DNA from 2 places in the Desulfitobacterium sp. genome. Region 1 is predicted to be linked to the other one. Evidence: riboswitches for the same ligand, from Rfam matches in the RefSeq annotation. Region 1 holds a riboswitch; the other holds the start of a gene.
The links. Region 1 has a riboswitch for glycine ahead of gcvT (glycine cleavage system aminomethyltransferase GcvT). Riboswitches for the same ligand answer to the same signal wherever they lie in the genome.
Positions count from the first base shown of each region.

Region 2: linked by a shared signal. The riboswitch ahead of AC1U9U_RS05970 (ACT domain-containing protein) and the one ahead of gcvT (glycine cleavage system aminomethyltransferase GcvT) in region 1 are both predicted to bind glycine.

Region 1 covers NZ_CEVWNY010000034.1:17,003-24,651, reverse strand. Annotated here, with positions in the region: partial or broken gene ileS (isoleucine--tRNA ligase) at 1-1,337, shown strand, start outside; partial or broken gene AC1U9U_RS07410 (sugar diacid recognition domain-containing protein) at 1,646-2,038, shown strand; gene AC1U9U_RS07405 (methyl-accepting chemotaxis protein) at 2,036-2,503, shown strand; glycine riboswitch at 2,614-2,721, shown strand; glycine riboswitch at 2,723-2,799, shown strand; gene gcvT (glycine cleavage system aminomethyltransferase GcvT) at 2,890-3,984, shown strand; gene gcvH (glycine cleavage system protein GcvH) at 4,118-4,501, shown strand; gene gcvPA (aminomethyl-transferring glycine dehydrogenase subunit GcvPA) at 4,504-5,844, shown strand; gene gcvPB (aminomethyl-transferring glycine dehydrogenase subunit GcvPB) at 5,841-7,304, shown strand; gene AC1U9U_RS07380 (phosphate propanoyltransferase) at 7,590-7,649, shown strand, end outside.
Region 2 covers NZ_CEVWNY010000024.1:14,551-22,199, forward strand. Annotated here, with positions in the region: gene AC1U9U_RS05960 (MFS transporter) at 1-935, opposite strand, end outside; gene AC1U9U_RS05965 (IclR family transcriptional regulator) at 1,274-2,068, shown strand; glycine riboswitch at 2,400-2,491, shown strand; gene AC1U9U_RS05970 (ACT domain-containing protein) at 2,674-2,973, shown strand; partial or broken gene AC1U9U_RS05975 (DUF711 family protein) at 2,990-4,356, shown strand; gene AC1U9U_RS05980 (cupin domain-containing protein) at 4,656-4,991, shown strand; gene AC1U9U_RS05985 (hydratase) at 5,250-7,562, shown strand.

The DNA.
Region 1 (7,649 bases):
AAACAATTGCCAAGGTTCAAGAGATCTTCCGTGAAGAAGGCTCTGATGCCTGGTTTGCCCGCCCGGCTGAAGAACTCTTGCCTGATGGTTTCACTTGCTCCTGCGGCGGCAAGAAGTTCCGCAAGGAGTCGGATATTATGGATGTTTGGTTTGACTCGGGAACCAGTCATACGGGAGTGTTGATGGAAAGAGAGGAGCTAACCTGGCCTGCCGATCTTTACTTGGAAGGCTCCGACCAACATCGGGGTTGGTTTAACTCTTCCTTGTCTACGGCGGTAGCGGCTTATGGCAAGGCTCCTTATAAAGCGGTTCTCACCCACGGCTTTCTTGTGGATGAAAAAGGTCGGAAAATGTCCAAGTCCTTAGGCAATGGTGTGGACCCCCTACAAGTGGCTAAGGATATGGGAGCGGATATTTTAAGACTTTGGGTATGTTCTGCCGATTATAAAAACGACGTAGCGGCGTCTCCGCGGATCATGAAGCAGATGTCCGAGGCTTATCGGAAGATCCGCAATACCTTAAGATTCCTGCTTAGTAACCTTAACGACTTTGATCCGGCTAGGGATCGGGTGGAGTTTAAGAATTTGCCGGAGATTGATCGTTGGGCCTTGCTGCAGCTGGGTAAAGTTATTGACCGGGTTCTTCAAGGCTATGAAAAATACGAATTCCACTGGGTATATCACACTGTTCATAACTTCTGTGCAGTAGAATTAAGTGCCATTTATTTGGATATTGTCAAGGATCGCCTTTATGTGGAAGGGAAAAACTCTACCCTGCGCCGGGCTTCTCAAACTGTGCTTTATCAAGTCCTTCACGCCCTTGTCCGTTTGATTGCTCCGGTATTGACCTTTACCGCCGATGAGATCTGGAGCTATGTTCCCGGCGTTGCCGAAGGCTCCTTAATTCAAACCGAAGAAATGCCAAAGGCTGATCCTGAGTGGATGGATGAAGCTTTGGAACAGAAATGGGATACTTTGCTGGCTGTCCGTTCCGAAGTTACCAGGGCCTTGGAAAAGGCACGCCAGGATAAACTGATCAACCATCCTTTAACTGCCCAAGTAGACCTTTATCCAAATGCGAAACTGGAGGAATTCTTAAAGGGTATTCCTAACTTAGCTGAAATTTTCATTGTTTCCGCGGTTAGGGTTCATAAAGCAGACGAAGAAAAACCGGAGGGAGTCACTCTAGCCGAGACTTTGGAGGGGTTAAGTATCGCTGTAAATTCCGCCGCCGGTGAAAAATGTGAGCGTTGTTGGATCTATGATACAAGAGTCGGTGAAAACCATGACCATCCCAGCTTATGCCCCCGTTGCGCCGGCGTTGTCAGCAATCTTTAACGGATCTTGATATGAATACGGAAATAGTTTTTAATATCACTATGGCTTAAGCGTAGATATTTTTTTAAGGAGTGCTGCAAACTATTTTTCCTAGTAGTAGTATGCAGCCCTCCTTCTTTGTTTAGAAAAACTGAGAAATATAATAGAACTTTTGGAAAAAGTTCATGGACAAGTGCTTAATAAATTAGTATCATAAAAATAATAAGTTGTTTACAAATACAAATTATTCTATAAATAATAAATAAAGAAGAGATTAATGTGATATAGGGTATGGATGTTATCCCAGTGCAGAGGTAGGAGATGAGAGGATGAAGCTCACAGAGGGCATTGCGAATCGCATTGTTGATTTGATTTATTCTGAAAGCGGGTTTCATGGTATCGTATGTGACACAGCAGGGAAAATAATTGCTGATTCGGCAAAGCAACGGGTTGGAATCGTACATAACGGTGCCCAACGCATTATGACAACCTCAATAAACGATATCCGAATTACAGCGGAGGATGAGGCTCAATCCCAAGGAAAGTTAAGAGAGGGACTTAATATTGCTATTACCTATGAGGGTGAAAAGGTGGGGACCTTTGGTGTCGCCGGGCCTCTGGACATAGTCATTCCAGTAGCTAAGGTTGCGGCGGCGATGGTTGCTTCCTTGCTCCGAGATGAGGAACTAAAAGAAATTCTGAAGGAACATGTGTCACGGATGGGTGAGGCCTTGGAACAGGCTGCCGGGGCGATTCAGGAAATGGCGGCCTCTTCTGAGGAAGTAGCCGGTGTAAGTCAGACTGTGGCCACGGAAGCTCAAGATGCTAAAAAGCAAGTCAAGGCTACGGAAGGGGTTCTGGAATTTATCCGCCGTGTCTCCAAGCAAACCAATCTTTTAGGCCTGAATGCAGCGATTGAAGCGGCCAGGGCGGGGGAACATGGTAAGGGGTTTTCGGTGGTAGCCGGGGAAGTTCGTAAACTGGCGGAGGAGAGTAATCGCTCAGCTAATGAAATTAATATTTTGCTAACTAAGTTTCAGAATACCATGGAAGAAGTCGTCAAAGGGGTATTTCAAAACAATGTGATTACCCAAGAACAAGCAAGAGCCACCCAGGAAATTGCTCAGATGGTTGAGGAGCTTCAGCAGGTTGGCAATGAGTTAAATACTCTTGCCAATAAGCTTTAAGATGAAGTTGTCTAAATTGTCCGATTATTAATTATTAGAAATGAGTTATACAATGTAGACGAAAGCCCCTTCCCTGATTATAATAAGATCAGCAAATAAATAATGTTCGAATGATTCCGGTAGGAGAGACCCAAAGTTTTGGGCGCCGAAGGAGAAACTTCCTGGATGTCGCAGATTCAGTAGGGGAAACTCTCAGGCAAAAGTACTGCTGGAAGACGAAACTCTGGAGAGCTTCTCAGATGAGAACACCAAAGGGGTAGCCATAGGGCAAATCTCTCAGGTTAAAGGACAGAGGTAACGCGACGCGTTATTTATCTGTCTTTTTATATTTTCTTTCATGTTTTTTTAAGATTAGTAAATACTGTTATTTTAAGGAGGTGTCCAAAGTGACAGAACTCAAAAGAACACCGCTTTATGAGGAACATCTAAAAGCTGGGGCTAAACTTATTGATTTTGGCGGTTGGGAAATGCCTGTCCAATATGCCGGAGTTATTGAAGAACACAAAACAGTGCGAAACAAAGCAGGGCTTTTTGATGTCTCTCATATGGGCGAAGTGGAGGTGAAGGGAAAGGAGGCCCTTGCCTTTATCCAGTACATATTGACCAATGATATTTCACGAATTCAGGACAATCAAATTCAATATTCCCCCATGTGTTATCCCGATGGGGGAATCGTGGATGACCTGCTGGTTTATCGCTATAACCAGGAACGGTTTTTCATAGTTGTTAATGCTTCTAATGCGGACAAAGATTTTTCTTGGATGCAAGAGCAGGCTGTGAATTATCAAGTACACCTTGAAAATCGCTCCCCTGAGTTTGCCCAATTAGCTCTGCAGGGGCCTTTGGCAGAAAAAATTCTTCAGAAACTTACAACTCTTGATTTAAGCCAAATTAAGTATTACTGGTTTACTCATGGAGAGGTAAATGGAGTTAGCTGCCTGATTTCCCGGACGGGGTACACAGGTGAAGATGGATTTGAACTATATTTTGCCCCGGAAACGGCTCCGGAAATGTGGCGGAAAATCCTTGAGGTAGGGGCAGAGGAGGGTGTGCAACCAATTGGTCTGGGAGCACGGGATACACTGCGCTTTGAAGCCCGCTTACCCCTATACGGCAATGAGCTGGGCCGTGATATTTCACCTCTGGAAGCAGGGTTGGGGGTCTTTGTCAGACTGGATAAGGAGAACTTCATTGGCAAGGAAGCCTTACAAGCTCAGAAGGAAAAGGGAGTACCCCGCAAGTTGGTAGGTCTGGAAATGATCGAACGAGGAATTGCCCGTTCTCATTATCCCTTACACAAGGAGGGGAAGGAAATCGGCTTTGTCACCTCAGGTTCTTTCTCACCGACCCTTAATAAAAATATCGCCTTAGGTCTGATTTCCTCAGAATATGCTCAAATGGGCGAAACCCTCGAAGTGATGATTCGGGGTAAAGCAGTAAAAGCCCAGATTATTCCCTCACAATTCTACAAACGGCACTAGCAGGCCGGAAAGTGAAACAAGGGGACAGTCCCTCTGTTTCAAAAAGCGTTGTCATGCTGAGCGCAGCCAAATGCATCATAAATGAAACAAGGGACCTGTCCCTCTGTTTCAACATATAAGGAGGAAAATTATTATGAATCCAGTGGAATTAAAGTACAACAAATCTCATGAGTGGGCAAAAGTAGAAGGTAACACAGTGACCATAGGAATCACTGATCATGCTCAAGATAGTTTGGGTGATGTGGTTTTTGTGGAATTACCGGATAACGATGCAACTGTAGAAGCGGGACAGGCTTTTGGAACCGTTGAGTCCGTTAAAGCTGTATCGGATATTAATTCCCCGGTAAGTGGTAAAGTGATCGAGTTCAATCAGGAGGTTCTCGATTCACCCGAACTGCTGAATAACGATCCCTACGGTGAGGGCTGGCTGATCAAAATCGAAGCTGACGACCTCAAAGAACTGGATAAATTAATGTCGGCAGCGGAATATGAGGCTTTTGTGGCAGAGGAGGGCTAATGATGAATTATGTGCCGAACACCGTAGACCAGCAAGAACAAATTCTTGCCCGGATAGGAGTCAACTCTTTTGAAGAGCTTTTTGCGGACATCCCGGAAAGCGTTCGGCGCCAAGCCCAATTGAAGATTCGGGAAGGAATGTCGGAGCTCGAATTAGTGAGATATATAGGTGACCTTGCTGCACAGAACAAAACTGTTGAAGAATATACTTCTTATCTGGGAGCGGGGGCTTATGAGCACTTTATTCCCAGCTATGTGGATCAGCTCCTGCTCCGCTCGGAATTCTATACGGCTTATACTCCTTACCAGCCGGAGATCAGCCAGGGAACCCTCCAAGCAATCTATGAATTTCAGACCCTTGTCTGTGAATTAACGGGAATGGATGGTGCCAATGCTTCTATGTATGATGGGGCATCGGCTTTAGCAGAAGCGGCTCTGATGAGCTGTGACGCCACCCGGCGAAAGAAAATCCTAGTCCCCCAGACTATTCATCCCGAATACCGGGAGGTATTGCATACTTATCTCCCGCCTCGCGGAGTGGAAATTGTCGGGATTCCTTATGAAGATGGGGTAGTTAACTTGGAAGCTCTGGAAAAAGAGCTTAATCAAGAGGTTGGGGCGGTTCTGCTGCAAAGTCCTAATTTCTTCGGTTCCATAGAGAAAGCCGAGGAAATTGCCCGGATGGCACATGCTAAGGGTGCTTTAATGGTTATGGTGGTAAACCCCGTTTCCTTAGGACTCCTTAAATCACCGGGGGAATTGGGCGCGGATATCGCTGTCGGTGAGGGGCAGCCCTTTGGCAATCCTCTGAACTACGGAGGCCCCTATCTTGGCTTCTTGGCCTGCCGGGATAAATATCTTCGCCGGATGCCAGGTCGGATTGTGGGAGCGACCAAGGACAAAAACGGCAAGAAGGGCTATGTGCTTACTCTCCAAGCCCGGGAACAGCATATCCGCCGGGAAAAGGCAGCCTCTAATATTTGTTCCAACGAAGCCCTTTGCGCCTTAGCTTTTACTATTCATTTATCTGGTCTGGGGAAAACCGGCCTCAAGGAAATGGCAAAGCTTAATCTGCAAAAGGCTCACTATGCCGCCCAAGAAATTGCGAAAGTTCCCGGGATGAAGCTGGCCTTTACCGGGCCCTTCTTCCACGAATTCGTGATCGCTACGGAAAAAAGCCCCGCCCAAATCAATGAGGAGCTGCTGAAACATCAAATAATTGGTGGCCTCGATCTTTCCCGGTTCTATCCCGAATTGGATCATCATCTTCTTTTCTGTGTAACAGAGACGAAGACTAAAGAAGATATTGATGGGCTAATCGCCAGATTGGGGGAGATTAAATGAAAGCTTTAGAGCCGCTTATCTTTGAATTGAGCCGCGAGGGAAGAACCGGGGTTAGCTTGCCTCCCTGCGATGTACCGGAAGCATCTTTGGAATCCTTAGTGCCGAGAGAATTCTTGAGAGAAAAGGAACCGGAATTGCCCGAAGTCTCCGAAGTGGATGTTGTCCGTCATTTTACAAGGCTTTCTACCTTCAATCATGGGGTCGATTCAGGTTTTTATCCCTTAGGTTCTTGTACTATGAAATATAACCCCAAGGTTAATGAAAAGTTAGCCCGCCTTCCTGGCTTTAGCCAGATCCATCCTTATCAGCCTGAGGAATTAACGCAAGGGGCCTTGGGTTTGATGTACGAGCTTCAGGCCGATCTTAAGGAAATTACCGGTATGGAGGCCTTTACTTTGCAGCCTGCTGCCGGAGCTCATGGAGAAATGACCGGTATCCTTATCATCAAGGCTTATCATGAGCATCGTCTGGACCTTAAACGGACGAAGGTTATCGTTCCGGATTCGGCCCATGGTACTAACCCGGCAACTGCTGCTATGGCTGGGTATGATATCGTGCAGGTTCCCAGCAATGAGCGGGGTGGGGTGGATATAGAGGCTTTGCGTCAAGTTGCCAACGAAGAAGTGGCAGCTTTGATGCTGACCAACCCTAATACCTTAGGTCTTTTTGATGAGAATATCTTAGAAATCGCCAAAATCGTTCATGATGTAGGTGGACTCCTCTATTATGACGGGGCCAATGCCAACGCCATTATGGGGATTGCTCGTCCCGGCGATATGGGCTTTGATGTAATCCATCTTAATTTGCACAAGACCTTTTCTACCCCTCATGGCGGTGGGGGACCGGGAGCAGGTCCTGTGGGAGTCAAGGAGTTTCTTGCTCCTTATCTGCCCAAGCCGGTGGTTGAGCGAACAGATGAGGGAAAATACTTCTTAAATTCCGATCGTCCCCTGTCTATCGGTCGAGTGCGGGCTTTCCAAGCCAACTTCGGGGTACTGGTAAAAGCCCATGCCTATATCAGGGCTCTAGGCGGGGAAGGGTTGACTGCGGCCTCGAAAAATGCTGTGCTCAATGCTAATTTCCTCATGAGTATCTTAAAAGAGCATTATTATTTACCTTATGACCGCATTTGCATGCATGAATTCATCATCACCCCAAAAAACCTTAAGTCCTTTGGTGTTCATACCCTGGATATCGCCAAAAGGTTAATGGATTATGGCTATCATCCACCGACTATCTACTTCCCTCTCATTGTCGAAGAGGCTATGATGATCGAGCCCACTGAGACGGAGAGCTTGGAAACCTTGGAGCAATTTGCGCAAGTCTTGATGCAAATTGCCGAAGAGGCAAGGTCTGATGTAGAAAAGGTGAAGAACGCTCCCCACAGCACTCTGGTCACTCGCTTAGATGAAACCGGGGCTGCTCGTAAGCCGGATCTCCGTTGGCGAAAGGCTGATTGAACGGACAAGAAATCTCCTCTCCTTATATTTTGTCGGGAGGGGAGATTTTTTTGGCTGTATAGTGAAAGTATCTCTTTTTATCAGAAGTAGAAATCTTTCGTAGGCGGATAATTTTTATTAGTTCTCATGTCCCTGAATACTTTGGGATATGCTAAGCAAAGATAAAGAATAGTTCTAACTCAAAGTAGTAATATTCAGACACAGATTTTTGGCGAATTATGGAGTATAATTAGTTAATGTGTGCTAGAGATAAAGTAAACTAAACCAAACCAGGAGGTAATTATAATGAATACCTTTAAAGTGCCGGTCGGAATTTCCAATCGTCATGTCCATCTCACCGAAGAA
Region 2 (7,649 bases), on a different contig from region 1:
ATGTTACCAGGAGTATGGTAGAGAATAATAAAGGGTAAGAATAATGCTGTGAGCAGGCCACCTGTTACATACATTGCTTTCCGACCGAGCTTATCAGCTAACCAACCGGTTACCATTTTGCCAATAATCATAGCGGTATATGTTCCAACTAAGTAACTTGTCATAGTTTTAAAGTTAAAGTTTAATTCACTGACTAAGTAAGTTGGTAGCCAGGAACCTACGCCATAATAACCAAACTGCAAGAAGGTAGAAGTAAGGCTCCAAATGAGGAAGGGTACGAGTATCTTACGGTCAGTAAGGATTGTCTTCCATTCGCCCCGCCGTCTAACTACCGATTCCTTGGTCGCTGTTTGCCATCCCGCGGGTTCGGGTATAAAACGCCTCATAATAATGGCCAAGATGACTGGCGCCAAGGCTATCATGAATAGCGGACGCCAACCGTAGCTTGGGAGAATGGCACCTGCCAATAAGGCGGCAACCAAGTAACCGACTGACCAACCGGCTTGAACAGTACCAAGTATGGTTGTTCTTTTTTCTGTTGGCACGTATTCCGACATTAGGGTGTTGCACACCACATATTCTGCCCCTAAGCCTAATGCAGAGATGAAGCGAACAATGGCAAATTGCCAGTAAGTTTGCGTGAAGGCAAGAATAAATGTACCGATTGAAAAGACAATAATGGTCCAGGCAACAGTTTTTACCCGGCCTATACGGTCAGCTAACCAGCCACCGAAAAAACCACCAATAGCCATCCCTATTAAGGAATAAGTACTGAGTGCACCGGCTTGGGTTTTAGTGATCTGAAAATCGCTCATTAAATGGGTTAAACTTAAAGATAGAAATTGTAAATCCATCCCATCTACCAATAAACCAATGAAGGAAGAGATAAAGACCAAAATCCATATTTTGTTAGTCCTATTGTTGGCTTGCACCATAAAGTAACCTCCTCAATTTCTTTATAGTTCACTCCTAATCCCTCATGATTTCCACTCTTTTTTCTCTTTAGATAATTCCTCAATTTTATACTATCTATAAAGGGGTAAGTGCTTGGTTAATATCACCTCTTTCCGGATAAAGTTCAATTTGGATATTGTTCCGTATATGGAACGATATTCCTCAATTTGAACAATGATATACACAAAACTTTTTTTAGTCAATACACTTTCTGAATTTTCCGAAGATTAATTTTATTTCGGAATAATTCTATTGCTTACATGGATTACTCGGTTTATAATTGGTCTAAAAATCTCCCAACAATTAGGAGGAAAAGAATATGGAAGTTGCCAAGCAACGATCCGAGGTTCCAGCTGTTCAAGCAGCAATCCGGATTCTTGAGTATCTCAGTCGATATAAATATAAAAACAGTACATTATCGGAAATTGCCAAGAATTTAGAAATTAATAAAAGCACCTGTCACCGGATTTTAAAGGTTCTAGAGGACTATCACTTCGTTTTTTATGAGCAGGAGACAAAAAAATATAGCCTTGGCTCTTATCTCATAGTGCTGGGTTCAAGGGCTTCAGAATTCACCAATTATTTAGACATGATAAAACCAATATTAAAATGGCTTTGTGCTGAAACAGAACAAACCTGTGTATTATTGGAACCCATTGCGGACTATAAGCTAATGTACGTAGCCAAAGAGGAGCCCAATTTTCCCGTTAGAGTAACTGTTAATGTCGGGCAACACTTTCCGTTGACAAGTGCTTCTTTTGGCAAATGTTATTTAGCCTTTTTAGACCAAGCGGAAGCGGAGCAGCGTATTAAAAAAATTGGCTTTAAGCAATTTACCAGTAAGTCAATTACAAATTTAAAACAGTTCAAATTGGAGTTAGCGAAAGTACGCCAACACGGTTATGCGGAAAGTTTCGATGAGCATACAGTAGGCGTATACGGCATTTCTGCGCCGATTTTTAACGAGAATATGGATATAGTTTTCGTGGTAGGCTGTGTCGGCCTATCCCAACAATTAAATTCTCCTTCCAAGGATCATTGTGCTAAGCAAGTAGTCGAAGCAGCTAAAAAAATAACGAGATTGATAGGCGGTCGTATGCCCAAAAATCTATAAACGGGCTATTTTTTTTAATTCAGGCTAAACTTGAAGAACTTATCTCGATATTTTGTGAATCTTAGCAAAGTTCCTATAACTAGCTCTTTAGGACAAATCGGATAAAAGAAAGATGTAATGACTTACTCCTGCTTAAATGAGAGCAGGGCTATTGCAAAGCGATCAGAATAGTTCAAAAAAGTAGTTTTGTGACGTCCCTTTTCTTTAAAAATAAACAGAAGGTTCATTCTAGAGTTTACAACTCCCCAAGATTGTGTATATAATACTTTAGAAGTTAATAAGGCTGGATGATCTTTTCAGGAGGTATGTTAAGCCATGGCCGACTGGAAAAGGACAGGACTCTGGAGAGTTCCGCAAGGACGCCGAAGGGGCAAGACAGCTAAAACTGTTCAATCTCTCAGGCAAAAGGACAGAGAATTTAAGCGTGTTGAATGTATGCCATGATGAATGACATATGGCTACAAAGATTCGCCTAAAATTTCGTTCGCCGGAGTCAAGCTTAATTTGACTCTTTTTTATTTCCTGGAGGAATGCGTGAAGGATCTTATAATTTACTCATTGCGGGAAAAATGAAAAGAATTAAGAAAAGAAAAGGGGTAAGGAAAATGAACTTTGAAAATGCTAACGAAACCTCCAATCGCGTGATCATCTCTATTTTAGGTAAGGACCAGATCGGAATTATCGCTTGGCTGACCGGGCGTTTGGCGGAGAAGTCTATCAATGTACTCGATCTTAGCCAGACTATCCTGCAAGGATTCTTCACCATGATCATGATCGTAGATGTGACCCAAGCCACCATTTCTTTAGGGGATCTCACCAAGCAATTGCAAAATGAGGGAGAAGCCCGGGGCTTGAGGGTCAATGTCCAGCATGAAGATATCTTCTCCTTCATGCATCGGATATAAGGAGGTCGAATTAATTATGAAAATGCATATCGCACCTCATGAAATTCTGCAAACCATCGAGATGGTGGAAAATGAGAACCTGGATATCCGTACAATTACCATGGGAATCAGCTTGCTGGATTGTGCCGGAGATGATATCCGGCAAGTAGAGCAAAAAATTTATGATAAAATCACCCGCAAAGCCGAGCACTTGGTAAAGGTAGGGGAGGGTCTTGCCTCCCGTTATGGGATTCCTATTGTTAACAAAAGGGTTTCCGTAACACCGGTTGCTCTCTTAGGTTCCAACTTTAATCCTGAGGAAATGGTTAGATTGGCTAAGTCCCTAGATAAGGCAGCTAAGGCAGTAGGAGTCAATTTCTTGGGGGGATTTTCCGCCCTTGTTCAAAAAGGCTTGACCAAAGGGGACCGGGCCTTGATTGAGGCGATACCACAAGCATTATCCGAAACGGATATGGTCTGTTCCTCAGTAAATATAGGCTGCACCAAGTCCGGCATCAATATGGATGCAGTTCTAAAAATGGGTGAAGTGATCCTGGAGTGTGCCCGCCGAACTGCGGAGCAGGATGGAATCGCTGCAGCAAAATTAGTAGTCTTTTGCAATGCTCCGGAGGATAATCCCTTTATGGCCGGGTCCTTCCATGGAGTGGGCGAGCCGGAAACAGTGATCAATGTGGGGTTAGCGGCCCCGGTGTTGTCGCTCATGCTGTAAAGAAGAACCCCCAAGCGGATTTGGGGGAGCTGGCTAATCTAATTAAGCGAACGGCTTTTAAAATTACCCGGATGGGTGAATTGATCGGTCGCGAGGCTTCAAAAGAGTTGAAGGTACCTTTTGGTATCGTGGATCTGTCCCTTGCTCCCACGCCGGCGGTTGGAGATAGTGTAGCGGAAATCATAGAGAATATGGGCTTCGAGCGTTGCGGAGCTCATGGGACTACAGCGGCCTTGGCTTTACTTAACGATGCGGTAAAAAAGGGAGGAGCAATGGCCTCTTCTCATGTGGGGGGATTGAGCGGGGCTTTTATCCCGGTCTCGGAAGATGCGGGAATGATCCAAGCAGTGGAGCTGGGGGCGCTAAGCATCGATAAGCTGGAGGCTATGACCTGCGTTTGCTCGGTGGGCTTAGACATGATTGCCATTCCGGGGGATGTAGAACCGGAGACCATTGCCGGAATCATCGCTGATGAAGCGGCTATTGGCATGATTAATAAGAAGACAACTGCGGTACGGGTAATACCGGCCATCGGCAAAAAAGTCGGGGACCGAGTGGAATTCGGGGGACTTCTTGGCGGTGCTCCGGTGATTAAGCTTAATCCCTTTTCGTCCCGCGAGTTTATCCGTCGCGGCGGTAGAATTCCTGCCCCGATTACCAGCTTGTCTAACTAAGCAAGATCCTTCGTCATACTTCCTCAGGATGACATTGAGTTAAACTTGCATGCTTCTTTAGGGCGACAATAATAACATGGGTCTGTCAAACTAATATCTAAGCCTGTCAAACTAATATCTAAGCCTGTCATACTATATTTAAACCTGTCATACTGAGCGGTAGCGAAGTATCTTGACCAAGAATCTATACCCGAATTTATAAAGGGGTTAAAATTATTCCAATCACATTTTTTTGGGGTTGCTCGGGGTAGAATAAGTCATAAGCAAATTACCGAATTGAGATAAAGGGGGATTATCTTATGACTCAGATTATGAAAAATATTGAGTTCTCCAAGGTATTGGACTTAAGGGAGCTGATTACCTATCAACCGGGACAAGTGATTAGCCGGACCATTGCCCAAAACTCTATCGTCAGTATTACCTTATTCTCCTTGGATGAAGGTGAAGGGATTAGCACCCATAAGACTTCCGGCGATGCCATGGTCCAGATTCTAGATGGAGAAGCTGAGATTACTATCGGTGAGGAAGTTTTCAACGTAAAAGCGGGGGAAACCCTCATTATGCCATCGGATATTCCCCATGGGTTAGAAGCTCGCCAACGTTTTAAAATGTTGTTGACTGTTATAAAGTATTAAGACTTGGGAGTATAGAATCTAACCTTTAGGCAAAAAGGCAGTTTAAGCTGCCTTTTTTACTTGCTTTCGGGCGCAAGCCGGGCTTTCTTTAAGTCATGCAGGCATGAGCAGCGTTACCCAGGGATGGAACGATTGTTATAGCTTAATGTGATTAAATATTGTATACTTGGCCATAAAAGGTTGCTTGATTAAAGAAATGTAGGTAAATTATAACCATGCCTCATTAGGAGGAAATACCTTAGAATACGGAGGATGCTCATGATACGTCTAATTAATAATGGAACATACCTTATTCAAGGGAAACGACCCTTAGAGGTAAAAGATACAAATGTATATTTGGGTCAGGAACTCCTTAATCCTGAAACCGCTCGTAAGAATACCATGGCTTATCAGATTCTCTCCCGGCATAATACTTCCGGAGATATGGATCAGTTGAAAATTCGTTTTGACGCCTTAACTTCCCACGATATTACTTACGTGGGGATTGTCCAAACTGCCCGGGCTAGTGGTTTGAAGGAGTTTCCTCTCCCTTATGTATTGACTAACTGTCATAACAGTCTCAATGCAGTAGGAGGAACAATTAATGAAGATGACCACGTGTTTGGTTTATCTGCGGCGAAAAAATACGGTGGCATTTTTGTACCTGCTCATCAGGCCGTAATTCACCAATATATGCGGGAAATGATGACCGGCTGTGGCAAGATGCTCCTCGGTTCCGACAGCCATACCCGTTATGGCGCTTTTGGCACCATGGGTGTAGGTGAAGGGGGACCGGAGCTGGTCAAACAACTTCTGAATAAGACTTATGATATTAAATATCCCGGCGTTGTCGCTATTTATTTGGAGGGCAAACCCCAGCCGGGGGTAGGTCCTCAAGACGTAGCCTTAGCAATTATCGGGGCGGTATTTAAAAATGGCTTTGTTAAAAATAAAGTGATGGAGTTCGTGGGTCCCGGCATTGAAAATTTATCCGTGGATTTCCGCAGCGGTATTGATGTTATGACCACGGAAACTACCTGCTTAAGTTCCATCTGGGTAACCGATGATAAAGTGAAGAAGTATTTTGCCGTCCATGGCCGTGAGGATGCTTATGCTAAATTAGAGCCGGGTGAAGTGGCTTATTATGACGGCATGGTTGTAGTTGATTTAAGCAAGATTGTGCCGATGATTGCCCTACCTTTCCACCCCAGCAATACCTTTACCATTGCCGAATTAAATCAGAATCCTCTGGATATCCTCAAGCAGGTTGAAGAAGAAGGAAGGAAACAGTTGGATAATCCCCGGATTAAGTTCAGCTTGACCGATCGGGTTGTTAACGGCCGACTCCAAGTGGACCAAGGAATTGTGGCCGGTTGTGCCGGTGGCAGCTTTGAAAACATCATGGATGTGGCTGCTATTGTTGATAGTCATTCCGTGGGTAATAATTATCTTTCCTTTAGTGTTTACCCCGCCAGTCAGCCCATTTATTATGAACTGATTAAGCAAGGTGCTATCGGTAAACTCATGGAGGCAGGGACTTTGATTAAGACAGCCTTCTGTGGACCTTGTTTTGGGGCCGGAGATGTTCCGGCCAATGGCCAATTGAGCATTCGCCATACCACTCGTAACTTCCCCAATCGGGAAGGCTCAAAGCCCGGAGATCTGCAGATCTCTTCCGTAGCTCTGATGGACGCTCGCTCCATCGCCGCTACTGTCATCAATGGCGGACAGTTAACGGCAGCAACCGAGCTTGACTTTACACCCACTGAAGCGGAGTATGAATTCAACTCTGACATTTATGCCAAGAGAGTATATCAGGGGTTCGGGAATCCCCAAGTTGATGAAGAGTTAAGGTTCGGTCCTAATATTGCAGACTGGCCGAAAATGATTGCCTTGCCGGAAAATGTCCTTCTGAAATTTGCCGCTGTAATTCACGATCCCGTCACCACAACGGATGAGCTGATTCCTTCCGGGGAGACCTCTTCCTATCGTTCTAACCCCTTAAGACTGGCTGAATTCACCTTATCCCGTAAAGAACCTCAATATGTAGAGCGGGCCAAAGCAGTTCAGGCATTAGAGAAGGAACGCCAAAGTCTGGTCGGGGGTGAAAAGGACTTTACCGGTCTGAGTGAAGAATTGCGCTCAGTGGCAGAACAGGTGCTCAAGGCCGCTCCTAATTACGCAGATCCGGAAAGTGTACTTGCCAATACCGGAATCGGCACGGTGGTATACGCTGTAAAACCCGGCGATGGTTCGGCACGGGAACAAGCCGCTTCCTGCCAGAAAGTTCTCGGAGGTTGGGCTAACATTGCTCAAGAGTATGCGACAAAGCGTTATCGGAGCAATCTGATTAACTGGGGAATGCTGCCCTTTACTTGGGAGAAGGACCAAAATACGGTTTTCCAAGTAGATGATTACCTCTTTGTCTCGGGAATACGCCAAAGCATATTAAATGAAAATGACGAAATAACTGCTCAGTTGATTACTGCCGATGGGGTGAAAGAGATTAAGCTCCAGCTTAATCCTTTGACCCAGGATGAAAGAGAAATCATCCTCAAAGGAAGTTTAATCAACTATTATGCAGCGAAGTAAAACTTACTTTAAAAACCGAACTTAAAAATTACTAGAACTCTAGTTTAAAGATTCAACGCTGAGACGCCAAAATAAGGGTCTCAGCGT